Azospirillum brasilense: one gene and its partners. The protein of the gene in region 2 interacts with the protein of the main gene of each other region in a pairwise test. Links are inferred from orthologs where the notes say so. Each region holds a gene or a part of one and is shown on either strand. Other genes may lie near its edges. The genes, in order: AMK58_RS24265, ptsN and trkA.

Region 1 (9,840 bases), on a different replicon or contig from region 2:
ATGCGGCAATACCGCAACTGGCGGGCGCGGGCGACCAGCCCGGTGCGCATCGCCTATCCCGGCGGGCGCTCGGTCACCGTTCCGCGCGGGACCTCGGTGCTGGAGGCCAGCCGCGCCAACGGCGTCCCGCACACCGCGCTGTGCGGCGGGCGGGGGCGCTGCTCCACCTGCCGCATCCGGGTGACCGAGGGGGTGGACGCCCTGCCGCCGCCCAACGCCACGGAACGGGCGGTGCTGGAGCGGATGAAGGCGCCGCGCGCCGTCCGGCTGGCCTGCCAGCTCCGCCCGGTGGCGCCGCTGTCGGTGACGCCGCTGCTGTCGGCGCGGGACAACGGCCGCACCTTCGCCGTCTCCGCCCCCATGGACAGCGGGCGCGAGCTGGCGATCACCGCGCTGTTCGTGGATTTGCGGGGATCGACCTCGCTGGCGGCGGAGCGGCTGCCCTTCGACGCCCTGTTCATCGTCACCCGCTACGTCCAGGTGGTCACCGACGCGATCCGCAAGCACGGCGGCTACGTCATCGCCATCGCCGGTGACGGGGTGATGGGCATGTTCGCCAACGAGGAGGACCCCGCGGCGGCGGCGGCCAGCGCGCTGCGCGCCACCGCCGATCTGTGGCGCGACATCGAGCTTCTGAGCCGCGACCTTGCGGAGGAGTTGGACCAGCCCTTGGCCTTCGGGGCCGGGGTGCATTCCGGCCTCGCCGTGGTCGGGGCGGTGGCCTGTTCGGAGGACGGGTCGCTGCAATTCATCGGCGACACCGGCAACGTCGCCGCGAGGCTGGAGGAGATGACCAAGACGCTGGGCGCCACCGTGGTCTTTTCCGACGCGGCCGCCGAGTTGGCGGGGCTCCGGCGGCTGGAGCATCTGGAGCGCCGGGAGGTGGCGATCCGGGGCCGCGACGGCACGCTGGGGGTGCGGACGGTCCAGCGCCAGGAGGATTTGCGGGGGCTGCTGGAGGGTACTGGCGCCTGAAGAAAAAACCCCCGCCGGAGCGGCGGGGGTTTTTTTTCGGCTCATCAAAGCAGATGGGCCTGGGCCAGGACCTCGTTGCCGCCGCGCCAGATCATGTCGAGCGCCACGTAGGTGATGATGGCAAGGCCGATCCAGCCGATCCAGCGGTGCTTGTGCAGGATGTGGGCGATCATGTTGGCCGCGGCGCCCATCAGGACGACGGAGAGCAGCAGGCCGATGACCAGGACGGTCGGATGGTCCTTGGCGGCGCCGGCCACGGCCAGAACGTTGTCGAGCGACATCGACACGTCCGCCACCACGATCTGCCAGACCGCCGCGCCGAAGGTGGTCGTCGCCACCGCAGCACCGACCGCGGCGTCCCCGGAGCCGTTCGCGGCCAGCGCCTCGTCGGGCGTCACCTCGTCCTCGCCGTGGGAGCGCAGCTCGCGGTACATCTTCCAGCAGACCCACAGCAGCAGCACGCCGCCGGCGAGCGTCAGCCCGATGATGGCGAGGAGTTGGGTGGTGATCAGGGCGAAGGCGATGCGCAGGATGATGGCGGCGCCGATGCCCCAGACGATCACCTTGCGGCGCTGCTCCTTGGGAACGGCGGCGGCGGCCATGCCGACGACGATGGCGTTGTCGCCGGCCAGAACGAGGTCGATGGCGACCACCTGCCCGAGGGCGGTGAGCTGCGACCAGAGATCGACGCTTTCCATATGAAAATCTCTTCGAAGGCTTCGGTTGGGCTCAATTGTGGTGTGCGGTCATCTTTTTTGTTGGGGCTTGCGCTTGAAACAGCGGCCCTGGGGGTTCTGTCGCACGAATCCAACCACGGCGCAGCAGGTTTGGCGTGCAGCGGTGGGTTGCAACGGGTATGGGGCGGGATCAGTCCGACGCGCGCAGCCGGTAGCCGACGCCGGTCTCGGTCAGGATGTGCGAGGGGCGCTCCGGCTCCGCCTCGATCTTCTGGCGGAGCTGGCGGATGTAGATGCGCAGATACTGCACGTCGGTGTCCGCACCCCAGACCTCCTTCAGGATGAAGCGGTGGGTCAGCACCTTGCCGGCATGGGCGACGAGCAGGCGCAGCAGGTCGTATTCGCGGGGCGACAGCTTCACCTCGGCGCCACGGACGGTCACGATGCGCCGGACCAGATCGACGGCGAGGTCGCCACTGCGGAACAACGGGCGCTCCCCCTGCTGCTGCAGGCGGTGGCGCAGGGCGGCGCGGATGCGGGCGAGCAGTTCATCCATCCCGAAGGGCTTGGTCACATAGTCGTCGGCGCCGAGGTCGAGCGCCTCCACCTTGCCCGCCTCGTCGGCGCGGCTGGACAGGACGATGATCGGGGCGGCCACCCCATCGGCGCGCAGACGGCGGATCACCTCCAGCCCGCCGATGCCCGGCAGGCCGAGGTCGAGCACCAGCAGGTCCGGCGGGCGCCGCCGCACCGCCTCCAGCGCGCCCGCGCCATCCTCCGCCTCCGCGATGTCGTAGCCCTGGGCGGACAGAGTGGTGCGCAGGAAGCGGCGGATCGGCGGCTCGTCGTCCACCACCAGGACGCGCAACGGCAGGGTGTCCGACCTCATGGCGTCACCTCTTCCTCAAGGCTGGGCAGGGCGGCGGCGGCGGGCATGGTCAGGGTGAAGACGGCGCCGGAGCGGTCCTTGCGGTTGCCGGCGGCGATGGTGCCGCCCATCGCCTCGACGAAGCCGCGGCAGATTGCCAGCCCCAGTCCGGTCCCGGCACGCTGCCGGTCCTGGGCCTGGACGCGGTAGAACTTGTCGAAGATGCGCTCGACATCCGCCGCCGGGATGCCGTCGCCCTCGTCCCGCACCTCGATGCGCACCCGACCGCCCTCCCGCGACGCCCCGACCTGGATCAGCGAGCCTGTTGGCGCGTATTTGGCCGCGTTGTCCAGCAGATTGAAGAGAACCTGTTCGAACAGCACGTCGTCCGCGTCCAGCATCGGCAGGTCGGCGGCCAAATCGACGTCCACCCGGTGCCCGGCCAGGATGCGGCCCGCCCGCCCCAGCGCGCTGCCCACCGTCTCGGCCAGATCGACCGGTCCGGTGCGCGGGCGGATCGCCCCCGATTCCAGCCGCGTCATGTCCAGCAGGTTGGCGATGAAGCGGTTCAGCCGCTCCGCCTCCTCCTGGATGGTGGCGGCGAGGTCGCGGCGCGACGCCTCGTCCATCCCGGCGCCGTAGGCGGTCAGGCTGGTCGCCGACCCCAGGATGGAGGCCAGCGGCGTGCGCAGGTCATGGGAGATCGAGGTGAGCAGGGCCGAGCGCAGCCGCTCCGTCTCGGCGGCCAGACGGGCGCGGTCCACATCCTCCGCCAGGGTGACCCGCTCGATGGCGAGTGCTGCCTGATCGGTCAGAGCGTCGAGCAGCCGGCGCTGGTCCGGGGTCAGCAGGGCGCCGGGCTTGCCGGTGCGGGCGGTGTCGGTGTCGATGCCGACCACCCCGACCGGGCCGCGCCCGGTGCGCAGGGGAAGGAACAGCCACTTGGCGCCGGGCAGCGTGTCCGAGCCGCGCCCGGCGGGCCGGTTGTTCTCCCAGGCCCAGACGGCGGCGGCTAGGTCGGCCTCGCGCAGCTCGTCCTCCGGCGGGTAGCCGGCGCGGACGGACACGGTGCCGCCGTCGGGCAGCAACAGGACCACATGCACCTTCAGCATTGCCGCGATCTGGTGGGCGGTCGCCCACAGCAGATCGTCCATGGTGACCACCCCGGCCAGCTTGCGGCTGAAACCGTAGAGATCCTCCGTCGTCTTGGCGCGCAGCCGGGCGGTGACGGCCTGGGCGCGCACGCGGGCGGTCAGGTTGCTGGCGATCACCGCGACCACCGCGAAGAAGAACAGCGCGACGATGTTCTCCGGATCGGCGATGGAGAAGGTGTAGAGCGGGTTGAGGAAGAAGTAGTTGAAGGCCAGGATGCTGGCGACGCAGGCGTAGAGCGACGGCCCCAGCCCGCCGGTCACCGCGCTGCTCAGCACCGCCGTCAGGAAGACCAGCGCGACGTTGCTGACATCGAGCATCTGCTGAAGCACTTCCCCGACGCCCAGCGCCAGCGCGACATAGCCGGTGGCGGCGGCGTAGGGCCACCAGGACAGCGCCGGGCGCCGGGGGGCCGCGGTGCGCACGGTCTTGGGCGGGATCGGCTCCTCGGCGTCGTCGGCGATGACATGGACGCTGATGCCCCCGGCCTGCCGGATCAGCCGGAAGGCGATGGAGCTGCGCAGCAGCTCCGCCCAGGGGCCGCGATGGGACTTGGCGATCACGATGTGGGCGACGTTGTTGGTCCGCGCATACTCGACCACCGTGCCGGCGACGTCGCCGCCGGGGATGGTCACCGCCTCGCCGCCCAGCTTCTCGACCAGGCGCAGCGCGTCGGCGATGCGGTCCCGCTCGGCCTCGCTCAGGCGCAGGCTGCGCGGAGTCTCGACGTGCAGCGCGGTCCAATGGGCGCGCAGCCGCTCCGCCTGACGGCGGGCGTAGCGGACGACGGCGGCGCAGGCCGGGTCCTCGTTCACGCAGACCAGCAGCCGCTCCCCCGCCGCCCAGGGGCCGGCGATGGCGTGGGCCTGCATGTGGGTGAGCAATTGCTCGTCCACCCGCTGGGCCGTGCGGCGCAACGCCAGCTCGCGAAGCGCCGTCAGGTTGCCGGGGGAGAAGTAATGGCGGATCGCCCGCTCGGCGGTGCGCGGGACATAGACCTTGCCATCCTTCAGCCGCTGGATCAGGTCGTCCGGCGTGATGTCGATGACCTCGATGTCGTCGGCGCGGTCGAGGATGGAATCCGGCACCGTCTCGCGCACGCGGACGCGGGTGATCCGGGCGACGACGTCGTTCAGGCTCTCCACATGCTGGATGTTCATCGTCGTGTAGACGTCGATCCCGGCGGCGAGGATCTCCTCGACATCGAGGTAGCGCTTGGCGTGGCGGCTGCCGGGGGCGTTGGTGTGGGCCAGCTCGTCCACCAGCACGATGGCCGGGCGGCGGACGAGGATGGCGTCGAGGTCCATCTCGTCGAGCCGGCGGCCCTTGTACTCAACCTTGCGGCGGGGGATGACCTCCAGCCCGGCGATCAGCGCCTCGGTCTCGCGCCGGCCGTGGGTTTCGACCACGCCGACCACCACGTCCGCCCCGTCGCGCCGCTTGGCCTGGGCGGTCAGCAGCATTTCGTAGGTTTTGCCGACGCCGGGGGCCGCACCCAGGAACAGCTTCAGCCGCCCGCGCCCCTCCCGCGCCGCTTCGCGCAGGAGCGCTTCGGGCGAAGGCCGGGCCGTGGTGGCGGTTCGATCGTTCGGCATCGGGTGACGGCTTTCGGAACGGATCGGCGGCCCCGCCCCTCCCCCGCCCGCGCGGGGGAACGGACGGGGCCGCCTGTTGACCTTCAGCTAATGCGTCGCCGTGGCGGCGTCGAGAGCGAGATTGAGCCGCAGCACGTTGACCACCGGCTCCCCCAGCGGTCCCAGCGGGGACTGTTCGGTGTTCATGGTGACCAGGGCGCGGACCTGGGCCTCCGACAGGCCGCGGGCGCGGGCGATTCGGGGGACCTGGAAATCGGCGGCGGCGGGCGACAGGTGCGGGTCGAGGCCGCTGGCCGAGCTGGTCACCAGCTCGACCGGCACCGGGGCGTTGGGATTCTCGGCCTTCAGCCGCTCCGTCTCCTCCCGCACCCGGTCGGCCAGCGCCTGGGACGTCGGGCCGAGGTTGGAGCCGCCGGAGGCCGCGGCGTTGTAAGGCGCCGGCACGCTCTTCGACGGGTCGGCCGGGTCCGGCCCCAGCGTGGCCGAGGGCCGCCCGTGGAAATAGCCCTCCCCGGTGAAGCCCTGGCCGATCAGGGCGGAGCCGACGACCGTCCCGTTCCGCTCGATCAGGCTGCCGTTGGCCTGATGCGGGAAGACGGCCTGGGCGATGCCGGTGACGGCCAGCGGGTAGATCAGCCCGGTCACCACGGTCAGCGCGGCGACCATGACGAGGGCGGGACGCAGTTCCTTGATCATGGCGGGGTCCTCACACGAGTCCGATGGCAGTGACGAGCAGGTCGATCAGCTTGATCCCGACGAAGGGCACGATCAGGCCGCCCAGCCCGTAGATCAGCAGGTTCCGGCGCAGCAGCCGCGCCGCACCCACCGCGCGGTAGGCGACGCCGCGCAGCGCCAGCGGGATCAGCGCGACGATGATCAGCGCGTTGAAGATGATCGCCGACAGGATGGCGCTCTCCGGGCTGGCCAGCCCCATCACGTTCAGGGCGCCAAGCTGCGGGTAGAAGGCCAGGAACATGGCGGGGATGATGGCGAAATACTTCGCCACGTCGTTGGCGATGGAGAAGGTGGTCAGGGCGCCGCGGGTCATCAGCAGCTGCTTGCCGATCTCCACGATCTCGATCAGCTTGGTCGGGTCGCTGTCCAGATCGACCATGTTGCCGGCCTCGCGGGCGGCGACGGTGCCGGTGTTCATCGCCACGCCGACGTCGGCCTGGGCCAGCGCCGGGGCGTCGTTGGTGCCGTCGCCGCACATGGCGACCAGCTTGCCCCGCGCCTGCTCGTCGCGGATCAATTGCAGCTTCATCTCCGGCGTCGCCTGGGCGAGGAAGTCGTCCACCCCGGCCTCCGCCGCGATCGCGGCGGCGGTCATGGCGTTGTCGCCGGTGATCATCACCGTCTTGATGCCCATCTTGCGCAGCGCCGCGAAGCGCTCCCGGATGCCGCCCTTGACGATGTCCTTCAGGTGGATGACGCCGAGCAGCCGGCCGTCGCGGGCGACGGCCAGCGGCGTGCCGCCGGACTTGGCGACGCGCTCCGCGATGGCCTGCACCTCGCGCACCGCAGCCTCCAGGGCGGGATCGGGGCGCAGCCCGATCACCGTGTTGCCGGTAACGGTGTTGCCCTGGTTGGCGATTCCCTGCCCGAGGGTCCGCACATGGGCCAGCACGGCGTCCACCGCGCCCTTGCGGATGGTCACGCCGTCGCTGTCGATGCCGCTCAGCCGCGTCTGGGCGGTGAAGGGCACGAAGCGGGCGTGCAGCCCGCCCATGTCGCGGGCGCGGATGCCGTATTTTTCCTTCGCCAGGACGGTGATGGAGCGGCCCTCCGGCGTCTCGTCGGCCAGCGAGGCGAGCTGGGCGGCGTCGGCGAGGTCGCGGTCGGCCACGCCGGAGATCGGCAGGAACTCCGCCGCCTGACGGTTGCCCAGCGTGATGGTGCCGGTCTTGTCGAGCAGCAGCGTGTCCACGTCGCCCGCCGCCTCCACGGCCCGGCCCGACATGGCCAGCACGTTGAAGCGGACCAGCCGGTCCATGCCGGCGATGCCGATGGCCGACAGCAGCGCGCCGATGGTGGTCGGGATCAGCGTGACGAACAGCGCCGCAAGGACCAGCACCCCGACCGACCCGCCGGCGTAGGCGGCGAAGCTGGGGATGGTCGCCACGGCGATGACGAAGATGACCGTCATGCCGGCCAGCAGGATGTTCAGCGCGATCTCGTTGGGCGTCTTCTGCCGCTGCGCGCCCTCGACCAGCCCGATCATGCGGTCGAGGAAGGTGTTGCCCTGGGCCGCGGTGATCCGCACCTTGATCCAGTCGGAAATCACCTGCGTGCCGCCGGTCACCGCGGAGCGGTCACCACCGGATTCACGGACGACCGGGGCGGATTCGCCGGTGATCGCCGCCTCGTTGACGCTGGCCACGCCCTCCACCACCTCGCCGTCGGAGGGGATGAGGTCGCCGGCCTCCACCAGAACGAGGTCGCCGGGCTTGAGGGCGGTGGCCGGAACGCTCTCCCAACCCTCGCCCGCCAGCCGCTTGGCGGTGGTCTCGGTGCGGGTGCGGCGCAGGCTGGCCGCCTGGGCCTTGCCGCGGCCCTCCGCCACCGCCTCCGCGAAGTTGGCGAAGAGCAGGGTGAACCACAGCCACAGCACGATCTGCAGGGAGAAGCCGATGCCCCCGGCGCCAGTCAGGAGATCGCGCAGGAACAGCAGCGTGGTCAGCGCCGCCACCACCTCCACGCAGAACATCACCGGGTTGCGGGCCATCAGCCGCGGGTCGAGCTTGCGGAAGGATCCGGCGACGGCGGGCAGGAGGATCGCCGGGTCCAGCAGCGTGGAGGCCGGAGTCCGGGTGGCGGTTTTCGAATGGGTGTCCATGGAAGGTCCCCGGTCAGAAGAGGAGGCCGGCGCGCATCGCCAGATGCTCGGCCACCGGGCCGAGGGCGAGCGCCGGGAAGAAGGTCAGGCCGCCGACGATCAGGATGACGCCGGCCAGCAGCCCGACGAACAGGCCGCCATGGGTCGGGAAGGTGCCGGCCGAGGCCGCGCTGCGGGTCTTGGCGGCGAGCGAACCGGCAACCGCCAGCATCGGTACGATGACCAGGAAGCGGCCCACCAGCATGCCGGCGGCGAGCGTCAGGTTGTACCAGAGCGTGTTGCCCGACAGCCCGCCAAAGGCGCTGCCGTTGTTGGCCGCCGCCGAGACGTAGGCGTAGAGCGCTTCCGAGAAGCCGTGCGGGCCGGCGTTGGCGAGCGAGGCGAGGCCGGTGTCCAGCACCACGGCGAAGGCGGTGCCGCCCAGCATCATCAAGGGCAGGCAGAGCACGGCGAGCATGGTCATCTTGACCTCCTTCGCCTCCAGCTTCTTGCCCAGATACTCCGGCGTCCGCCCGACCATCAGCCCGGCGACGAACATCGTGACGATGGCGAACAGCAGCATGCCGTAGAGACCGGCCCCGACGCCGCCGACGATGATCTCGCCCAGCATCATGTTGACCATCGGCACCATGCCGCCCAGCGGCATGAAGCTGTCGTGCATGGCGTTGACCGCGCCGCAGGAGGCCGCCGTGGTCACCGCGGCGAACAGGGCGCTCATGGCGATGCCGAAGCGGGTCTCCTTGCCCTCCATGTTGCCGGCGCTTCCGTCCAGCCCGAAGGCGGCGAAGGCCGGGTTGCCCTGGGCCTCCGCCCAATAGACGGCGGCCACGCCGACGAAGAACAGCAGGCCCATGGCGGCCAGGATGGCCCAGCCCTGCCGCTCGTCGCCGGCCATGCGCCCGAACAGGTTGGTCAGCCCGGCGCCGATGGCGAAGATCGACAGCATCTGCACCAGATTGGTCAGGGCGTTCGGATTCTCGAAGGGATGGGAGGAGTTGGCGTTGAAGAAGCCGCCGCCGTTGGTGCCCAGCATCTTGATCGCCTCCTGCGAGGCGACGGGGCCGAGCGCGATGGTCTGCCGGGCGCCCTCCAGCGTGGTGGCGTCCACCGTCCCGGCCAGCGTCTGCGGCACGCCCTGCCACACCAGGAACAGCGCGTAGAGCAGGCTGAGCGGCAGCAGCAGATAGAGCGTGCCGCGGGTCAGGTCGGTCCAGAAGTTGCCGACCGTCCGCGCCCCGGTGCGGGTGAAGCCGCGGACCAGCGCCACGGCCAGCGCGATGCCGGTCGCCGCGGAGACGAAGTTCTGCACGGTCAGCCCGGCCATCTGCACGAGATGGCTCATCGTGCTTTCGCCGCCGTAATTCTGCCAGTTGGTGTTGGTGACGAAGCTGGCGGCGGTGTTGAAGGCGAGGTCGGCGGGGACCGCCGCCATGCCGTTGGGGTTCAGGGGCAGGACGCCCTGGAAGCGCTGCAGCGCGTAGAGCAGCAGCAGGCCGGCGGCGTTGAACAGCAGCATGGCGACGGCGTAGGTCACCCAATGCTGTTCCGCCTTCGCGTCCACCCCGGCCAAGCGGTAGAGCCCGCGCTCGACGGGGCCGAGCAGCGGCGACAGCAGCGTGCGCTCCCCGTTGAACAGCCGCGTCATGTAGCCGCCGAGCGGCCGCGCCACGGCGGCCACGAGGGCGGCGAAGAGCAGGATGTTGATCCAGCCGCTGACGGTCATGGGAGTCTCCTCAG
Region 2 (9,436 bases):
CGAGGAAGCGGAATCCGACATCCGCAAGGGCACCGCCTGGGGCGATGTCCATGTCGTGGGCCAGGGGCCGCAGGGCGTCATCAACGCCGAGGGTTTCCGCCTGTCCGACCGTGGCAAGACGATGGTGTTCCTGAACCAGTCCAAGGCCGACGTCCAGGCCGCCGAAAGCCCGGGAGGAAAGACGCGTTGAGTGCAGCCACCTTTGCGGCCCCGCTGTTGGCCGTGTTCCTCCTGGTGTCGGGGGCCTCCGTCCCGGCGGCCCAGGGGCTGCCCGGCCTCGGCGGCGGCCCCAACCCGGTCGAGGTCAACGCCGATCAAGCCATCGAATGGCATCAGGACGTGCGCGCCTACGTGGCGCGCGGCAACGCCTCGGCCAAGCGCACCGACAGCACCGTCTACGCCGACGTGCTGACCGCCTACTACCGCGAGGTGCCCGGCAAGGGGAACGAGGTGTTCCAGCTTCTCGCCGAAGGCAACGTGCGCATCGTCAGCCCGACCCAGGAGGTCTTCGGCGAGCGCGGCGTTTACGACGTGGACAAGCAGGTGGCGGTGGTCACGGGACGCAACCTCAAGCTGGTCACCCGCACCGACATCGTGACGGCGCGCGACACGCTGGAATATTACGAGGCGAAGAACCTGACGGTGGCCCGTGGCGACGCCGTGGCCGTGCGCATCGCCAACGGCGACCGGCTGCGCGCCGACATTCTGATCGGCCAGCTCAAGAAGATGCCGGACGGCTCGACCCAGATGGAGCGCATCGACGGCGCCGGCAGCGTGGTGGTGACCACCGCGACCGACGTGGCGCTGTCCGACAAGCTGGTCTATTCGGTGGCCGACGAGACGGCGGTGCTGCTGGGCAACGTCAAGATCACCCGCAACGACAACCAGCTCAATGGCGACGCCGCCGAGATGAACATGAAGACCAAGGTCAACCGGGTGATCGCCGGCCCCGCCACCGGCGGGCGGGTGATGGGCCTTCTGATCCCCGGCCAGGAGCCGGGCGCCCCCGGTGGCAAGCCCACCGCCCAGTCGGGTGGCACGCCCGCCGCCCAACCGGGCGGAACGCCCGCCGCGAAGCCCTGACCGACCCGGCAGCGAATCAATGGCCATGGACATCGAAGACCGGGACCTCGGCGGTCCGACCCTTTCCGCCCCGAACGCGTCGGGTCACCCGGCGGACCACCCCGCCACCGACGTGCGCCCGACCGAAGGGCTGGTGGCCCTGCATCTGGGCAAGGCCTACAAGAAGCGCCCGGTCGTCCGCGACGTGACCGTGACGGTCCAGCGCGGCGAGGCGGTCGGCCTGCTCGGCCCCAACGGGGCGGGCAAGACGACTTGCTTCTACATGATCACCGGGCTGATCGCCGCCGATTCCGGCACCATTCTGCTGGATGGGCAGGACATCACGGCGCTGCCCATGTACCGGCGGGCGCGGCTGGGCATCGGCTATCTGCCGCAGGAGGCGTCGATCTTCCGCGGCATGTCGGTGGAGAACAACATCCGCTCCGTGCTGGAGGTCGTGGAGCCCAACCGCGACACGCGCGAGCAGATGCTGGACGAGCTGCTGGCGGAGTTCTCGATCACCCACCTGCGCCGCGCCCCGGCGCTGGCGCTGTCGGGCGGCGAGCGGCGGCGCGTCGAGATCGCCCGCGCGCTGGCCTCCCAGCCGCACTTCATCCTGCTCGACGAGCCGCTGGCCGGCATCGACCCGATCGCGGTGAACGACATCCGCGAGCTGGTCAGCCACCTGCGCGACCGCGGCATCGGCGTGCTCATCACCGACCACAACGTGCGTGAAACGCTCGACCTCGTCGATCGGGCATACATCTTGCACGATGGTGTGGTACTAATGGAGGGAGAACCGGCCGAGATCGTGGCGCACGAGGACGTGCGCCGGGTCTACCTCGGGGACCGGTTCAGCCTCTAGTGCGGTTTCCCTGCCCATGGCGCTCAGCCAACGCCTCGATCTTCGTCAGTCCCAGTCCCTGGTGATGACTCCGCAGCTGCAGCAGGCCATCAAGCTGCTGCAGCTGTCGAACATCGAACTGTCGGATTTCGTGGATCGGGAGATCGAGCAGAACCCTTTGCTGGAGCGCGACGGCGGTCCCGGCGAGGGCGGCGGCGAATCCGGGGGCGACGGTGCCGGTGACGGCGGGGGCGAGCCCGGAGCGGTGGACCTTGCCGCGCCGGAGGAGCGCCAGCCGCCGATGACCGACGGGCGCACCCGCGACACGGTGGAGATGACGTCGTCGGAGACGATGGGGTCGGCCTCCGACGCGCCGCTCGACACCGATTTCGAGAATGTCTATTCCGACGACCGTTTCTCCGACGGGACGGACGGCTCCAGCGACGTCTACGGCTCCTGGCAGGAGCGCGGCGGCCGCGGCGGCTTCGAGGACGACGAGTCCAACCTGGAAGCCACGCTGACCGGCCAGAAGAGCCTGCGCGACCATCTGACCGAGCAGTTGAAGATCGACCTGCCGGACCTCGGCGACCAGCTCATCGGTCTGGCGCTGATCGACATGCTGGACGAGGCCGGCTGGATCACCGGGCTGGAGGTCGAGAGCCTCGCGGGGCAGCTCGGCTGCGCGCCGGAGCGGGTGGAACGGGTGCTCGCCGCCTGCCAGCGCTTCGACCCGCCGGGCATCTTCGCGCGGTCGTTGAAGGAATGTCTGGCGATCCAGCTGCGCGAGAAGAACCGCTTCGACCCGGCGATGGAGGCCCTGCTCGACCATCTGGAGCTGCTGGCGGCGCGCAACCTGCCGGCGCTGATGAAGGTCTGCGGCGTGGACGCCGAGGACGTCGCCGACATGGTGGCGGAGATCCGCAAGCTGAACCCCAAGCCGGCGCTCAGCTTCGACCACACGCCGGCCCAGCTCGTCACCCCCGACATCCTGATGCGCGCCAACCCGGGCGGCGGCTGGCTGATCGACCTGAACCCGGACACGTTGCCGCGGGTGCTGGTCAACCACCGTTATTTCGCGCGCATCTCCGGCACCGCCCGCAACAAGGCGGACAAGGAATACATCACCGAGCGCTTCCAATCGGCCAACTGGCTGGTCAAGTCGCTGCACCAGCGCGCCACCACGATTTTGAAGGTGGCCAGCGAGATCATCCGGCAGCAGGACGCCTTTTTCATCCACGGCGTCTCGCATTTGAAGCCGCTGATCCTGCGCGACATCGCCGAGGCGATCGGCATGCACGAGAGCACGGTCAGCCGTGTCACAACCAACAAGTTCATGGCGACGCCGCGCGGCGTGTTCGAGCTGAAATATTTCTTCACCTCCGCCATCCAGGGGGCCGACGGGCAGGCCGCCCACTCGGCGGAGGCCGTGCGCTACCGCATCAAGGCGATGATCGACGCCGAGAAGCCGGACGACGTGTTGTCGGACGATAAAATCGTCGAAATCCTTCGTGGTGAAGGGATCGACATTGCGCGCCGGACGGTCGCGAAGTATCGTGAAGCGATGCGCATTCCGTCATCGGTGCAGCGACGCCGTGCCAAGATGTCACGCATGTAACCGGGCCGGGAGGGGGTCGTCCTTGATTGACAGCCCATACCGCCGTCACTATGGTCCCCGTCCGCACGTGGCGGCCTTCCGTCGTCCTATGTCTATCGCGGACCAGATTGGAAACATCCCAAAATGCAACTGACCGTCAAAGGCAAGCAGCTTGACGTTGGCGACGCTCTGCGCACCCACGTCGCGGACAGCCTGAACACCATCGTCGGCAAGTATTTCAACAAGCCGATCGAGGCCAACGTCGTCCTGACGCGCGAAGCGCATCTGTTCAAGGCCGACATTCAGGTCCATGTCGGTCGTGGGATCGTCCTTCAGAGTGCGTCCGACGCCACCGAGCCGTATCCCGCCTTCGACACCGCGTGCGAGAAGCTGGCCAAGCGCCTGCGCCGCTACAAGCGCCGCCTGCGCGACCACCACAGCGTCGAAGCCCCCGCGCAGGAAGCCTTCCCGGCCCGCTACCAGATCCTGGAAGCGGAGAAGGACGAGGCCCATGTGGAGAGCGAAGAGGCCGCTGCCGAAGAGGCGCAGCCCATCGTGATCGCCGAGATGGAAACCAACATCGCGACCCTGGCGGTCAGCGAGGCGGTGATGCGCATGGAACTCGCCGACGCTCCGGCCCTGATGTTCCGCAACGGCGCCCATGGCCGCCTGAACCTGGTCTACCGCCGCGCCGATGGCAACATCGGTTGGGTGGACCCGGCGGAGAAGGCCGGCGCCTGAGTCCGGTTTCCGTTCCAACCACACCCAAAGCGTCATGCTCGATCTCATCACGCCGCACGCCATTCTTCCGAACCTGAAGGCCGGCAGCAAAAAGCAGGCCCTGCAGGACTTGGCGCGCAAGGCGTCCGAGCTGACCGGCCAGCACGAACGGGCGATCTTCGACGTCCTTCTGGAGCGCGAGCGGTTGGGCACAACCGGCGTGGGGCATGGCATCGCCATCCCGCACGGCAAGCTGCCCAACCTCGACCGCGTCCACGGCGTCTTCGCCCGGCTGGAGCGGCCCATCGACTTCGATGCGATCGATGAGCAGCCGGTCGATCTGATTTTCCTGCTGTTGGCTCCGGACCATGCCGGCGCCGACCATCTGAAGGCGTTGGCCCGCGTGTCACGCCTGCTGCGCGACCAGTCCATGTGCGAGAAGCTGCGCGGTTCGGACTCGGCGGACGCGATCTACGCGCTGCTGACCCAGCACGAAGCCAGCCACGCCGCATAAGACGCGTTTCCTGCGAACACAAAAAAACGGGAGAGCCATGGGCTCTCCCGTTTTTTTGTTGTGCGGCTCGCGATGTCATCGCCTCTTCAGCCAGCACCCGCGCCATCACCGGCGACGCGTACGTATGTACGCCCGTACGCGCCGCCGGTGCTCTGTACGTTCAGGCCCGCTCCGCCCAGCCCATGTAATTCACGTCGAGATCACGCGGGTTCAGCCGGAACTCGTCGGACAGCGGGTTGTAGGTGATGCCGGTCAGGTCGCGGATCGCCAGCCCCTCGGCGCGCACGGCGGCGGCCAGTTCGCCGGGGCGCAGGAACTGGCGCCAGTTGTGGGTGCCGCGGGGCAGCCAGCGCAGGATGTACTCCGCCCCGACGATGGCCAGCGCGAAGGATTTCGGCGTGCGGTTCAGCGTCGCCAGGAACAGCGCGCCGCCCGGCGCCGTCAGCGCCGCGCAGGACTTCACGAACAGCGGCACGTCGGCGACATGCTCGATCACCTCCATCGCCAGGACGGCGTCGAAGCGCTCGCCGCTGGCCGCCAGCGCCTCGGCGGTGGTGGCGCGGTAGTCGACGGGGGTGCCGGTTTCCGCGGCGTGGGCGGCGGCGGTGCGGATGTTGCGCTCCGCCGCGTCCACGCCGACCACGGTGGCGCCCATGCGGGCGACGGGCTCCGCCAGCAGGCCGCCGCCGCAGCCGATGTCGACGATGCGCAGGCCCTTCAGCGGCTCCGTCGCCAGCGGGTCGCGGCCGAAGCGGCGGCACAGCGTGTCGCGGATGTAGGCCAGCCGCAGCGGGTTCAGCCGGTGCAGGGGCCGGAACTTGCCGGTGGGGTCCCACCATTCCGCGGCGATGGCCGAAAAGCGGGCGATGTCCTGGGGGTCGACAGTGCCTGCGGTGCCTGCGGTTCCGGCGGTCGCGGTCATGAAAGAAATCCCGTATGCTTGGATTGCGAGAACAATTGCGGGGCGAACTTGCCTCGCTGTGAGCGACAGAGTATGGATACGCCGCCCCGCGCCGGCAACGGTAGAGCGGGGGCGCGGACTGCCGGCTTATGTGCCGGCCCAGACATGGTGTGAGGTATGGCGCGGATCGTCCTCAAGTTCGGCGGCACGTCGGTCGGCGACATCGACCGCATCAAGAACGTGGCCCGAAAGGTCGAGCAGGAAGTCAAGGCGGGGCATCAGGTCGCCGTCGTCGTGTCGGCGATGTCCGGCGTGACCAACCAGCTCGTGAAATACTGCAACGACATCGACAAGCTGCACGACGCGCGCGAGTACGACGCCATCGTCGCTTCGGGCGAGCAGGTGACCTCCGGTCTCCTCGCCATCGCGCTGCAGTCGCTCGGCATCCAGGCGCGGTCCTGGCTCGGCTGGCAGATTCCCATCTACAGCGACGAGACGCACGGCAAGGCGCGCATCGTGTCCATCGACACGGCGGAGCTGGACAAGCGGATGAACACCGGCGAGGTCGCCGTGATCGCCGGTTTCCAGGGCGTGACCGAGAGCGGGCGCATCACCACGCTGGGCCGCGGCGGCTCCGACACCTCGGCGGTCGCCTTGGCGGCGGCGCTGAAGGCCGACCGCTGCGACATCTACACCGATGTGGACGGCGTCTACACCACCGACCCGCGAATCGTCACCAAGGCGCGCAAGCTCTCCAAGATCACCTACGAGGAGATGCTGGAGCTGGCGTCGCAGGGGGCGAAGGTCCTGCAGACCCGCTCGGTCGAGATGGCGATGAACCACCGCGTGCGCGTGCAGGTTCTGTCGAGCTTCGAGGAGGCCGCCGGCAGCGCGCTTCCCGGTACCCTTGTTGTTGACGAGGACGAGATCGTGGAAAAGGAAGTTGTGAGCGGCATCGCCTACAGCCGCGACGAGGCGAAGATCACCCTCATCGGCGTCGCCGACCGTCCGGGCGTGGCGGCCAGCATCTTCGGTCCGCTGACCGACGCCGCCGTCAATGTCGACATGATCGTCCAGAACGTGTCGGAAGACGGCAAGTCCACCGACATGACCTTCACGGTCGGCAAGGCCGACATCGCCCGCGCCGTCAAGGTGCTGGAGGACGCCCAGGCCGAGCTGAACTACAAGCGCATCGTTTCCGACGCCAACGTGGTGAAGGTGTCGGTGATCGGTGTCGGCATGCGCAGCCACGCCGGCGTCGCGCAGCGCATGTTCAAGGCGCTGGCCGACAAGGGCATCAACATCCAGGTCATCTCCACCTCCGAGATCAAGATCTCCGTCCTGATCGCCGAGGAGTATGCGGAGCTGGCGCTGCGCGCGCTGCACACCGCCTACGGGCTGGACGCGGCCTGAGCCGGGTGAAGGGGGAGGGGCGGCGATGACCGACGCCAAGTCCGACGCGGTCGCCGGCGCCCGACTCGATGGGTTGTGGGCGCGCGGCTGCGCCTTCCTCGGCACGCGCACCGCCATCATGGGCGGTGCGATGAGCTGGGTGTCGGAGCGTCACCTCGTCTCCGCCATCTCCAACGCCGGGGGCTTCGGCGTTCTGGCCTGCGGCTCAATGCCGCCGGACCTGCTGGCGGCGGAAATCGCCGCCACGCGGACGCTGACCGCGAAGCCCTTCGGCGTCAACCTCATCAACATGCACCCGGACCTCGATCGTCTGATCGACGTCTGCCGGGAGCTGGCGGTGAGCCATGTGGTGATCGCCGGGGGCTTCCCCAGCGGCGCCACCATCAAGCGGATCAAGGACGGCGGCGCCCGCGCCATGGCTTTCGCCCCGACGCTGGTCAGCGGCCGGCGGATGGTCAAGATCGGCATCGACGCGCTGGTGATCGAGGGCACGGAGGCCGGCGGCCACATCGGCCCCGTCTCCACCACCGTCCTGGCGCAGGAGATCCTGCCCGACCTGCGCGAGGTCCCGGTCTTCGTGGCCGGCGGCATCGGGCGCGGCGAGGCCATCCTGTCCTATCTGGAGCAGGGGGCGGCGGGCGTGCAGATCGGCACCCGCTTCGTCTGCGCCACCGAATCCATCGCGCACCCGCGCTTCAAGCAGGTCTTCATCAAGGCCTCGGCGCGCGACGCCCAGGCGTCGGTGCAGATCGACCCGCGTTTCCCGGTGATCCCGGTGCGGGCGCTGACCAACGCCGGGTCCAAGCGCTTCATGGAGCTTCAACGCGAGGTCATCGCCCGCGTGGACCGCGGCGAGACGACGCGCGACGCCGGCATCCTGGAGATCGAGCATTTCTGGGCCGGCGCGCTGCGCCGCGCGGTGATCGACGGTGACGTGGAGAGCGGGTCGCTGATGGCCGGGCAGAGCGTCGGGCTGGTCACGCGCGAGCAGCCGGTGGCCGAGATCATCGGCGACCTGATCGTCCAGGCCGAAGCGGCGCTGGCCGCGCGCTGGCCATCGTCCTCGGACCGATCGCCCGAAGAAGGCGAGCCGCCGGTCATCGGTCAATCGGCCGCCGGTCAATCGGCGATCCTGGGGGCGGCGTGAGATGAATGGCGTCGTGGGCGACATCCCCGCCGGTTCGCCGGGCTTCGACGGCGCCGCCTCGCGCCGTCTGCTGGCGCGGCTGCGCGACGTCATGGCGGGCTCCGGCTCCGGCCAGGAGCGGCTGGACAAGATCGTCACCCTGATCGGCATGGAGATGGGGGCGGACGTCTGCTCCTGCTACGTCATGCGGGCGGGCGAGGTGCTGGAGCTGTTCTCCACGCTCGGCCTGAACCAGGACGCCGTGCACAACACCCGCCTGCGCGTGGGCGAGGGCATCGTCGGCGACATCGCCGGCCACGCGCGGCCCATCGCGCTGGACAACGCGCCGTCGCACCCCAGCTTCGCCTACCGCCCGGAAACGGGGGAGGACCCGTTCCTGTCGCTGGCCGGCGTGCCGATCCTGCGCGGCGGCAAGGTCCGCGGCGTCCTGGTCATCCAGCACAAGGACCGCCGCCGCTACACCGAGGTCGAGGTCGAGACGCTCCAGACCATCGCCATGGTGGTGGCCGAGCTGGTCGCCCAGGGCGAGCTGGTCAACCCGCAGGAGGTCGCCTCCACCGGCGACCCGGCGCTGCTGCCGGCGCGCCTGTCGGGCACCTCGCTGGCCAGCGGCCTGGCGATGGGGCTTGCGGTGATCCACCGCCCGCAGCTGACCATCCGCCAGATGGTCTCCGAGGACGCCGAGAGCGAGCTGGCGCGGCTGAACGCCGCCATCGCCACCATGCACAGCGCCATCGACGACCTGCTGAACGCGGCGGCGCTGGCGGGCTTGAGCGAACCCAAGGACATCCTGGAAACCTACCGCATGTTCGCGGAGGACCGCGGGTGGCTGTCGCGCATCCGCGAGGCGATCCGCATGGGCCTGACGGCGGAAGGTGCCGTGCAGCAGGTGCAGAACGACACCCGCGCCCGCATGAGCCACCTGACGGACCCCTACATCCGCGAACGTCTGCTCGACCTGGAGGACCTGACCAACCGGCTGCTCCAGCACCTCGCCGGGCGCAAGTCGGAGGCCGACGGCGGCACCCTGCCGGAGGACATCGTCCTGGTCGCGCGGTCGATGGGGCCGGCGGAGCTTCTCGACTACGACCAGCGCCGCCTGCGCGGCGTGATCCTGGAGGAGGGCTCGCCGTCCAGCCACGTCTGCATCGTGGCCCGCGCGCTGAACATCCCGGTGGTGCAGGCGCCCGACGCGCTGAACCGGATCGAGCCGCTGGACCCGGTGATCGTCGACGGCGACC
Region 3 (9,444 bases), 780 kb from region 2 along the record:
GACGCGCAAGGGAATCCGAAAAAGAAAAGAAGCGGGCCGAGCCGCCATTATGGCGCCCTGCCCGCTGCATAGCCACGGACAAATCCTTGCCCCGGCACACCCGCCTCCGTCAGGAGCGCGGCAGGCTGTCGCTCGGGGTGGCGTGCAGCGCCCAGGCGGCCAGTTCGGACCGCAGGGCGGCAATCTTGCTGCTTTCCGTCGGGTTGGTTTCCTTGCGCCAGGCGTCACTGATGATTTCCAGCAGACGGGCGCGGCCGGCGTTGTCGCGCGACAGCTCCTGGATGCGCAGCACCGCGGCACCGGGCGACAACTGCTCCTGCCGGGCGACCAGGGTCACCTGATCGGCCAGGAAGGCGGTGATCGAAAAGTGTGTTGGATCGGTCTGCAAACGCATAGGCGGGCCTCCTCCCGGGGATAACCCATCGGCTCCCCGTGTCGAATATCGGGGGCGCGTTGGGAAAAGGCTACACCTCGGACGTCGTAGGACGGGGCTGAAATCGGGCGCGTCATGTCGTCGCACGTGCACGAACGAATTATGACGCGCCCGATTCCATTATGGCGAAAGATCAGCCGTGCACGAACCGTTTCTCGAAACGGGCCAGATCCGCCGGATCTATGGCCACCTGGATGTGGGCCTGGACCTCGTCGTCGCGCCGCTCCAGCACCTCACCTTTTTCATAGAGCCACGCGAGCGCAGCCCCGTCCCCCAGTTCCACGGACAGGTCCACCACTTGGCGGTGGGCGTTCATCCGCTGGTCGAGCAATCGGTCGAGATCGGCGATCCCCGCACCCGACAGGGCGGACACCGCGACGGCACGCGGATTGCGGGCCGTTTGGGCCAGGACTGCCTCGCGGGACTCCTCGTCCAGCGCGTCGATCTTGTTCAGCACCTCGATCACGCGGTCGTCGGCGTCCGGGTCGATGCCCATGTCGCTCATGACCTCGTGCACGTCGGCCTTCTGGGCCTCGCTGTCCTGGTGGGACACGTCGCGGACATGCAGGATGATGTCGGCGGCGTCCACCTCCTCCAGCGTGGCGCGGAAGGCGGCGACGAGGCCGTGCGGCAGGTCGGAGATGAAGCCCACCGTGTCCGACAGGATCACCTTGCGCCCGGACGGAAGAGTCACCTGACGCATCGTCGGGTCCAGCGTGGCGAACAGCAGGTCCTTGGCAAAGACATCGGCGTTGGCCAGCCGGTTGAACAGCGTCGACTTGCCGGCGTTGGTGTAGCCGACCAGAGCCACCACCGGGTACGGCACCTTGGCGCGGGCCTTGCGGTGCAGGCCGCGGGTGCGGCGGACCTCCTCCAACTCCTTCTTGATCTTGACGATGCGGTCGCCGATCAGGCGGCGGTCCATCTCAAGCTGGGATTCACCGGGGCCGCCGAGGAAGCCGAAGCCGCCGCGCTGGCGTTCCAGGTGGGTCCAGGAGCGGACGAGGCGCGATTTCTGGTAGGTCAGGGCGGCCAGCTCGACCTGGAGCATGCCTTCGCGCGTGCGGGCGCGGGCGCCGAAGATCTCCAGGATCAGGCCGGTGCGGTCGATGACCTTGACCTTGAGGGCCTTTTCCAGATTGCGCTGCTGCACCGGCGACAGCGCATGGTCGAGGATGACGAGGGATGCCTCCGTCTCCTCCACGATCTGGGCAAAATGCTCCACCGTCCCCGACCCGAGAAGGATCGAAGGCTGCGGGCGGTTCACCCGCGCGCATTCGGCGTGCACGACCTCCAGATCGATGGCGCGGGCGAGGCCCACCGCCTCGTCCAGGCAGGATTCGGGATGGCGCAGGACCCCGTCCGCCTCATTGCGGAGGACGGGGTGGACCACGATGGCGCGGCCGGAGGCATCAGGCGTCCGGCCGTTGCCATTGGTCGGAAGATCAGACGTTTTCACCTTCCTTGGGCGGCTCGAAAAGTTGGATCGGATGCGCGGGCATCACAGTGGAGATGGCGTGCTTGTAGACGAGCTGCGAATGCGCATCGCGCCGCAGCAGTACCGAGAAGTTGTCGAACCAGGTGATGATTCCCTGAAGTTTAACACCGTTCACGAGGAACACGGTCACGGGAGTCTTGTTCTTGCGGACGTGATTGAGGAACACGTCCTGCACATTTTGGCTTTTTTCAGACATTTTATGTCGCCCCCTTCTTCAGTGTTTTTTGGGGCTCCTTGTTGGAAGCCCGCCCCCTGCAGCGATAAGGTTATGGTTGGTCGCAACCGTCTCGACTACTGGTCATCCGATATGGTGTCACCACCGCTGCCCACCAACCCGAACAATGCATGGCACGTGTCGTACTGATGGGCCGGAGGGAAGCGGGTGAAGCCGCTGCCCTCGCCCGCCCCTATTAGCACCGGGACCATTCCCACGCCATGGGCACATTCCATGTCGATGTCGGCGTCCCCTACGAACCAGACGTCCGGGCCCGGCGAAATGTTCGCCGGTTCCAGCGCCATCAGCACCGGCGCACCGTGCGGCTTGTCGAATTCGGCGTCCTGGGCGCCGACCAGACGACCGAAATAGCCGGTCCAGCCCAGCGCGTCGGCCTCCGCCCGCAGGAAGCGGCCGGTCTTGTTCGAGACCACCGCCTGATAGATTCCGCGCTCGGCGAAGCCGCGCAGCAGGGATTCCGCGCCCGGCAGGGGCCGGAGATGCTCCAGGTGATGCGCCTCGAAATAGGCGTAGAAAAGGTCACGCGCGTCGGTCCAGCGCTCCCCAAAGATGCGGGGGAAGCTGTCGCGCAGCGACTGCTTGATGCGCTCACGCGCCTCCTCCTCCGTCCAGGCCGGATGGCCGAAGGTGACCAGCGCGTGGTTCAGCGCGGCGCGCACGGTGCCCCAGTTGTCGACCAGCGTGTTGTCCCAGTCGTAGAGGACGGCGCGCGGCAGCACGGGCAGACGGTCGATGACGGCGGCGGCGTCGCTCATGACGGCAGCTCGGCGGCCACGTAATCGAGATAGGCCTGACGCAGCGCCCGCGTGACCGGCCCCGGCCTGCCCTCACCCACCGGCTTGCCGTCGATGCGGGTCACCGGCAGCGCGAAGGTGCCGGCCGAGGACACAAAGGCCTCGCGGGCCGCGAGCGCCTCCTCCACCGTGAAGCTGCGTTCCTCCACCGGGATACCGCGCTCGCCGGCCAGCCGCAGGAGCGACAGACGGGTAATGCCGTTGAGGATCTTCTGCGACGGCGGCCGGGTCACCAGCACGCCGTCCTGCGTCACGATCCAGGCGTTGGAGGAGGATCCCTCCGTCACCGTGCCGTCCGGATCGATCAGCCACGCCTCGTAGGCGCCCGATTCGGCGGCCTGCTGCTTGGCCAGCACCGGGGCGAGGAGGCCGACCGTCTTGATGTCGCGCCGGCCCCAGCGGATGTCGGGCACCGTGACCACGGCCACGCCCTTCTCAAGCTGCTCCGGCTTGGCGAAGGCGGTGACCCGCTTGACGGTCATCACCAGCGTCGCGGGGGTATCCGCTGGGAACTTGAAGTCCCGCGGGGCGACGCCGCGGGTGACCTGGATGTAGAGCGAGCCGTTGCGAACGCCATTCCGCCGCACCAGTTCGCGGGCGATCATCGTGACGACGCGCGGCGCCGCCGGCCAGTCCATGCGCAGCTCCGACAGGCTGCGGCCCAGACGCTCCATATGGCCGTCCATGTCCGCGAAACGCCCGTCGAGGAGGGTCACCACCTCATAGACGCCGTCGGCGAACTGGAAGCCGCGGTCTTCCACATGAACCGCTGCCTGCCGGTGCGGCAGGTAACGGCCGTTGACGTATGCCCATCGAGCCATGGAGGTTCTTTTTGTTGGTGCCAAAAACGATACGTGAGGCGATCAGAAGAATTCAAGCCGGACGGCGAACATCTTCTCCACCTTTTTCACCTGACCGGCGGTGGCGAGGATGACGACCCGGTCCTTCGGACGGATCACCGTAGCCGGTCGCGGGACGATGACCTCGTCGCCGCGCACGATGGCGCCGACGATGACCCCGGAGGGCAGCTTCACCTCACGCAGCGGCGTGTTCACCACCGCGGAGGTTTCCAGCGCCTCCGCCTCGATAACTTCGGCGAAGCCGTCGCGCAGGCTGTGCACCGCGCGAATGCGGCCGCGGCGGACGTGCTGGAGGATGTTCGACACGGTGATGGCGCGCGGGCTGACCACCGCGTCGATCCCCAGCGGCGACACCAGAGAGGTGTAGGACGCCTTGTTTATCAGCGTGATGGCGCGCTTTGCCCCGTGCCGCTTGGCGAGCAGCGAGGACAGGATGTTGCCCTCGTCGTCGTTGGTCACGGCGACCACCGTCTCGGTGGCGCGGACGTTGGCTTCCTCCAGAATCTCCGGGTCCAGCCCGTCGCCATGCAGCACCATGGTGCGCGACAGGCGCTGCGCCACATACTGCGCGCGGCTGCGGTTCATCTCGATGATGCGGGCGGTGACGTGAGGGTATTTCGCCTCCAGCTCCTCCGCCAGGCACAGCCCGATGTTGCCGCCGCCCAGGATGATGATGCGGCGGGCCTCCACCTCCTCGTGTCCGAAGGCGGACATGGCGCGGTTGAGGTGGCGGTTGTCGCAGGCGAAATAGACCTCGTCGCCGGGCAGCATCTGGTCGTCACCGCCGGGGATGAAGGAGCGGTCGTTGCGGATGATCGCCACCACCTCCAGACCCAGGTCGGGAAACAGGCCGGTCAACTGGCGCAGCGGCGTGTGCAGCACCGGGCAGGTTTCGGTGCACAGAACGCCGACCACACGGACCTTGCCGTCCGCCAGCGGGATCATGTCGAAGGCGCCCGGCACCTGGAGTCGGCGGGCGATGGCCCGCGCCACCGCGATTTCCGGCGAGATGATGACATCGATCGGCATGTGGTCGCGGCTGAACAGGTCCGCCCAGATCGGCTTCAGATAGCTTTGATTGCGCACACGGGCGATCTTGGTCGGCACCTTGAACAGGGCGTGGGCGACTTCGCAGGCGACCATGTTGATCTCGTCGATCTGGGTGACCGCGATGATCATGTCGGTCTCACCCGCCCCCGCCGCCTCCAGAACGTCAGGGTGCGAAGCGTGGCCGACCATGGCCTGCACGTCGAGCGTGTCGCTGATCCGCTGGATGAGCTCCGGCGAATGGTCGATCACCGTGACGTTGTTGCCCTCGGACGCCAGATAGCGCGCGATGTTCGAGCCGACCTGCCCGGCTCCGCAAACGATGACCTTCACGGCCTTTGCACCCTTCCCCGCCCATTTTCCAGGCACTCAGGCCGAAGACCTTATCATCTCGCGCGAGGACGCACCAACTCTATGTTTGCGAAGGAAAATACGCCTGGCCTCGCTGATATTGGCGCGGGCATTGGCGAGGGTGTGCAAGAGGGTGACGGGGGACCGCCCCGTCACCCACCCCGGCTCTGCGCGCGAGACGAAGAGCCGTGTGCCGGCACGCCGGTCAGCTGTTGTCGATCGCGTAATAGAACTGCGTGACGATGCCCTGCGGCGCGTCGTCCCTGCGGGTGTCGAAGTTGAAGTCCTGGGACCGGCCGTTGATGTTGACCGACCCCTGGGCGTGGGCCGGTCCACCGAAATTCACACAGACCAGGAGAAGCTGGTTCACGCCGGCCTGGAGATTGCCGGTCAGCACAACCTGCTCATTGATCGCTTCGCCGCCCCCGATCCTGTTGTAAACCTGCGCCCCGTTCAAGTAAGCAACAAGCTGGTTATCCGTATAATTGACGGTCAAGATAGCCGTGGTCGCCATTTTGGAATTCCTCCATCACAAAAGAAAGACATTGCGTTCTTTTTTATGAGCACTCACAAAAAATATTTTTATTTAGGCAATTTGATGCGATCAACAGTAAAAACTGTTACTTGAGATTTCATTAAATATATAAATACAATGGTATTTATGAATGTCGACTCCCTGAATTCCTGCCTTCGCCGGGATGACGGCCCGAAGGGCACAAATTGTAAATGCTTCGCAAGCCGTCCGCTATCGCGGACATGCTTGGGAAGCCTGCTTCAGGATCGAGGTAAGCGACGGACTCTTGGCGTTGTGGAGCGAATTTATTCGACGAACAGCTTGCCCTTCTCGCTGCCGTGCACGCCGAGCGATTTCAGCTTCCGGTGCAAGGCGGAACGCTCCATCCCGACGAAGGAGGCGGTGCGGGAGATGTTGCCGCCGAAGCGCGTCACCTGGGCCAGCAGATACTCACGCTCGAACACCTCGCGCGCCTCGCGGAGCGGCAGACCCATGATCTCGCCGCCCTTGTCCCATTTCAGGACCGTGGGGGTGATGGCGCCGATTTCCGGCGGCAGCTGGTCGGCGCGGATCGGTTCCTTGGGATCGCCCTGCGCCATGATGAGCAGCCAATCCACCACGTTGCGCAGCTGGCGCACGTTGCCCGGCCAGTCATAGGCCTGCAGCGCGGCCATGGCATCCTCGCCGAACTCGCGGGCCGGCAGACCGGCGGCCTCGGCCGAGCGCTGCATGAAGTGGCGGGCCAGCAGCGGGATGTCCTCGCGCCGCTCGGCCAGCGACGGCACGCGGATCGGCACGACGGCCAAACGATAGAACAGGTCCTGGCGGAAGCGGCCCTGGTCGATCTCCGCCTGGAGGTCGCGGTTGGAGGTGGCGATGACGCGCACGTCCACCTCGACCCGGTGACCGCCGCCGACCCGCTCGAACACCTGCTCCTGCAGGGCGCGGACGATCTTGCCCTGGGTTTCCAACGGCATGTCGGCCACCTCGTCGAGCAGCAGCGTGCCGCCGTGCGCCTGCTCGAAGGTGCCGATCTTACGGCCACCGCCGTCCACCCCGGCCTCCGTGCCGAACAACTCCATTTCCAGCCGGTCAGGACGCATGGTGGCACAGTTCAGCCCGACGAAGGGACCACCGGCGCGGCGCGACCGCGCGTGGATCAGCCGGGCCACCACCTCCTTGCCGGAGCCGGCGGGGCCGGTGACGAGGACGCGGCTGCCGGTGGGCGCCACCTTCTCGATGCTCTGGCGGACGTGGTTGACGGCGGTGGAACGGCCAATCAGTTCCACCTCGCCGCCGGCGCGCAGCTTCAACTCTTCGTTCTCACGCTTCAGCCGGGCCGCCTCGATGGCGCGGTCCACCATCAGCAGCAGCCGGTCGGCCTTGAAGGGCTTCTCGATGAAGTCGTAAGCGCCGATCTTGATGGCCGAGACGGCGGTTTCGATGTTGCCGTGGCCCGAGATCATGATGACCGGCAGGTTCCGGTGGTCGCGCATCAGCTGTTCGAGGATCTGAAGCCCGTCCAGCCGGCTGCCCTGCAGCCAGATGTCCAGAACCACGAGGCTCGGACGGCGCGCGGAGACCTGGGCGAACGCCTGATCGGCGTCGGCGGCCTCGCGCGTCTTCATGCCTTCGTCGTTCAGGATGCCGGCGATCAGCATCCGGATGTCCGCTTCGTCGTCGACGATCAGAATGTCATGCGCCATGGGCTGCGTGCCTCTTCTCTTCACCGGTCTCCGCCGGCGTGCCAACGCCGCCGGGGGCGTCGCCCGCGGCCGTGCCGGAGCTGGTGGATGTGTTGGGGATGACCAGCCCGACGCGCGCCCCGCCGCCTTCGCGGTCCTCCAGGGTCAGCACGCCGCCGTGGTCCTCCATGATCTTCTTGACGATTGCCAGCCCCAGTCCCGTGCCTTTCGCGCGCGTCGTCACGTAGGGTTCGGTCAGCCGGTCGCGTTCCTCGGTCGGCAAGCCCTTGCCGTTGTCCTCGATGATCATGGCGATGCGCTCGGCATCGGCCTCGACCCGGATGGCGACATGGCCGGGCGGCAGTTCCGTGCCTTCGGCGGGCGGCGGGCGCCCTTCGATGGCGTCCGCGGCGTTCTGCAGCAGGTTGGTCAACGCCTGGCTGATCTGGCGGCTGTCGCAGGGCACGGTCAGCGGCCCCTGGGGCAATGCCATGTCAAACTTGATCTTCCCAGCGTGCGCACTGGACTGCAGGAAGACCGCCTGCCGGACGAGGTCGTTGAGGTTGCAGGGCTTCATCACCGGCTGAGGCATGCGCGCGAAGGCCGAGAACTCGTCCACCATGCGCCGGATGTCGTCCACCTGCCGGACGATGGTGTCCGTGCACATGGTGAAGACCTCGGTGTCGCTGGTGATCTCCTTCAGGTACTTGCGGCGCAGCCGTTCGGCGGAGAGCTGGATCGGCGTCAGTGGATTCTTGATCTCGTGGGCGATGCGGCGGGCGACGTCGGCCCAGGCCGCCTTGCGCTGGGCGGAGACCAGCTCGGTGATGTCGTCGAAGGTCACGACGTAGCCGCGGATCTCCCCGCTGCCCCGCCCCTCGGTGGAGATGCGGACGAGCAGGGTCAGCGGCGTCGTGCCGGGGCGGCGGATCTGGATCTGGTCCTGCACCACCCGGCCCGGACGGCCCGGCGCGTGGTCGAGAAGTTCCCCCATCTCGGGGGACAGCTCGGCCAGCCTCATCCCGATCAGGCTTTCCGCGTCCTCGACGCCGAGAAGGCGCGCGGCCGAGAAGTTGGGAAGGGTGATGCGCCCCTCCGCGTCCAACCCGATCACGCCCGCCGACACGCCACCCAGCACGGTCTCGGTGAAGCGGCGGCGCTCGTCGATCAGGCGGTTGGCCGAGAGAAGCTCGTGCCGCTGGCTTTCGATCTCCGTCGTCATGCGGTTGAAGGCGCGCGACAGCAGGCCAAGCTCGTCCTCGCCGGGCGGTTCGGTCACCCGGACGGTCAGGTCGCCGGCGCGCACCCGCTCCGCCGCACCGATCAGGGCGCTGATCGGACGCGCCAGCCGCGTCGCGAAGATCAACCCCGCCCACACCGCCGCCAGCAGAAGCAGCAGGGCGACGACCAGGAAGATCAGGGTGAAGGTGATCTGCAGGCTGCCGCGCTGGCTTTCCAGCGCACCGAACTCCCGCACCGCCCCTTCCGCCGAGGCCATGTGCGACAGCACGCGCGGCTCGACCATGCGGCCGACATAGAGATAGGTGTCGGCGAAGCGGTCGAGCCGGACCAGCGCGCGCACGCGGTCGTCGTTCTCGCTGACGATCATCGCCACCTCGCCGCGGCGGGCGGTGGCGAGCTTGTCGTCGGGGATCGGGTCGAACTCCAGCGCGAAGGTGTAGCCGGAACGCGCGACGATGGCACCCGTCGTTCCGTTGAAGACGATGGCCTCCGACAGCGCGCGCAGCATCGCCTGGGTGGCGACCACCTGCTCGAACCGCTCGGGGTCGCTGGCGAGGCGCGCCGCCTCCTGGTTCAGGTCGTTCGCCATGGCGAGCGCGTCGGCGCGGATGTTCTGCTGGTGCTCGTGCAGATAGGCGCTGGCGACGGCCAGCGATTCGTTCACCGCCGTGCGCACCCGCTCGCTGAACCAGGACTGCACGCCGACATAGAAGAAGACCGTGGAGAAAATGGCCATGATGATGGCCGGTGCGACGGCGAGCAGGCTGAACACCGCGACCAGCCGC

Evidence for each region.
Region 1: the proteins of ptsN (region 2) and AMK58_RS24265 interact in binary tests that used the Escherichia coli proteins (3 or more experiments, as listed by UniProt). The link is inferred for Azospirillum brasilense from one-to-one orthologs.
Region 3: the proteins of ptsN (region 2) and trkA interact in binary tests that used the Escherichia coli proteins (3 or more experiments, as listed by UniProt). The link is inferred for Azospirillum brasilense from one-to-one orthologs.

The regions. Positions count from the first base shown.
Region 1 is NZ_CP012916.1:663,920-673,759, forward strand. What follows is about bases 2,338-5,660. They hold AMK58_RS24265 (sensor histidine kinase), read right to left. Parts: upstream 5,268-5,660; coding sequence 2,538-5,267; downstream 2,338-2,537. Other genes in these bases: AMK58_RS24260 (response regulator), read right to left, coding at 2,338-2,541; AMK58_RS24270 (K(+)-transporting ATPase subunit C), read right to left, coding at 5,355-5,660. Also shown: AMK58_RS31800 (adenylate/guanylate cyclase domain-containing protein), read left to right, coding at 1-975; AMK58_RS24255 (TerC family protein), read right to left, coding at 1,020-1,673; more of AMK58_RS24260, read right to left, coding at 1,843-2,337; more of AMK58_RS24270, read right to left, coding at 5,661-5,963; potassium-transporting ATPase subunit KdpB, read right to left, coding at 5,974-8,103; potassium-transporting ATPase subunit KdpA, read right to left, coding at 8,117-9,826; AMK58_RS24285 (K(+)-transporting ATPase subunit F), read right to left, coding at 9,837-9,840. UniProt on the Escherichia coli protein: Member of the two-component regulatory system KdpD/KdpE involved in the regulation of the kdp operon. KdpD may function as a membrane-associated protein kinase that phosphorylates KdpE in response to environmental signals.
Region 2 is NZ_CP012915.1:1,618,267-1,627,702, reverse strand. What follows is about bases 3,086-6,004. They hold ptsN (PTS IIA-like nitrogen regulatory protein PtsN), read left to right. Parts: upstream 3,086-4,275; coding sequence 4,276-4,734; downstream 4,735-6,004. Other genes in these bases: AMK58_RS21060 (aspartate kinase), read left to right, coding at 5,813-6,004; ubiG (bifunctional 2-polyprenyl-6-hydroxyphenol methylase/3-demethylubiquinol 3-O-methyltransferase UbiG), read right to left, coding at 4,895-5,656; hpf (ribosome hibernation-promoting factor, HPF/YfiA family), read left to right, coding at 3,645-4,241; rpoN (RNA polymerase factor sigma-54), read left to right, coding at 3,086-3,521. In the rest of the region: LPS export ABC transporter periplasmic protein LptC, read left to right, coding at 1-190; AMK58_RS21090 (LptA/OstA family protein), read left to right, coding at 187-1,083; lptB (LPS export ABC transporter ATP-binding protein), read left to right, coding at 1,103-1,927; more of rpoN, read left to right, coding at 1,944-3,085; more of AMK58_RS21060, read left to right, coding at 6,005-7,048; AMK58_RS21055 (NAD(P)H-dependent flavin oxidoreductase), read left to right, coding at 7,074-8,195; ptsP (phosphoenolpyruvate--protein phosphotransferase), read left to right, coding at 8,197-9,436. UniProt on the Escherichia coli protein: Seems to have a role in regulating nitrogen assimilation.
Region 3 is NZ_CP012915.1:837,838-847,281, forward strand. The notes cover bases 3,013-5,939. They hold trkA (Trk system potassium transporter TrkA), read right to left. Parts: upstream 5,201-5,939; coding sequence 3,824-5,200; downstream 3,013-3,823. Other genes in these bases: AMK58_RS17595 (D-amino-acid transaminase), read right to left, coding at 3,013-3,781; AMK58_RS17605 (hypothetical protein), read right to left, coding at 5,424-5,732. Also shown: AMK58_RS17570 (hypothetical protein), read right to left, coding at 1-9; AMK58_RS17575 (hypothetical protein), read right to left, coding at 110-394; GTPase HflX, read right to left, coding at 567-1,826; RNA chaperone Hfq, read right to left, coding at 1,879-2,127; AMK58_RS17590 (HAD family hydrolase), read right to left, coding at 2,223-2,921; more of AMK58_RS17595, read right to left, coding at 2,918-3,012; nitrogen assimilation response regulator NtrX, read right to left, coding at 6,038-7,438; AMK58_RS17615 (sensor histidine kinase NtrY-like), read right to left, coding at 7,428-9,444. UniProt on the Escherichia coli protein: Part of the constitutive potassium transport systems TrkG and TrkH. May regulate the transport activity of TrkG and TrkH systems. Binds to NAD(+) and NADH.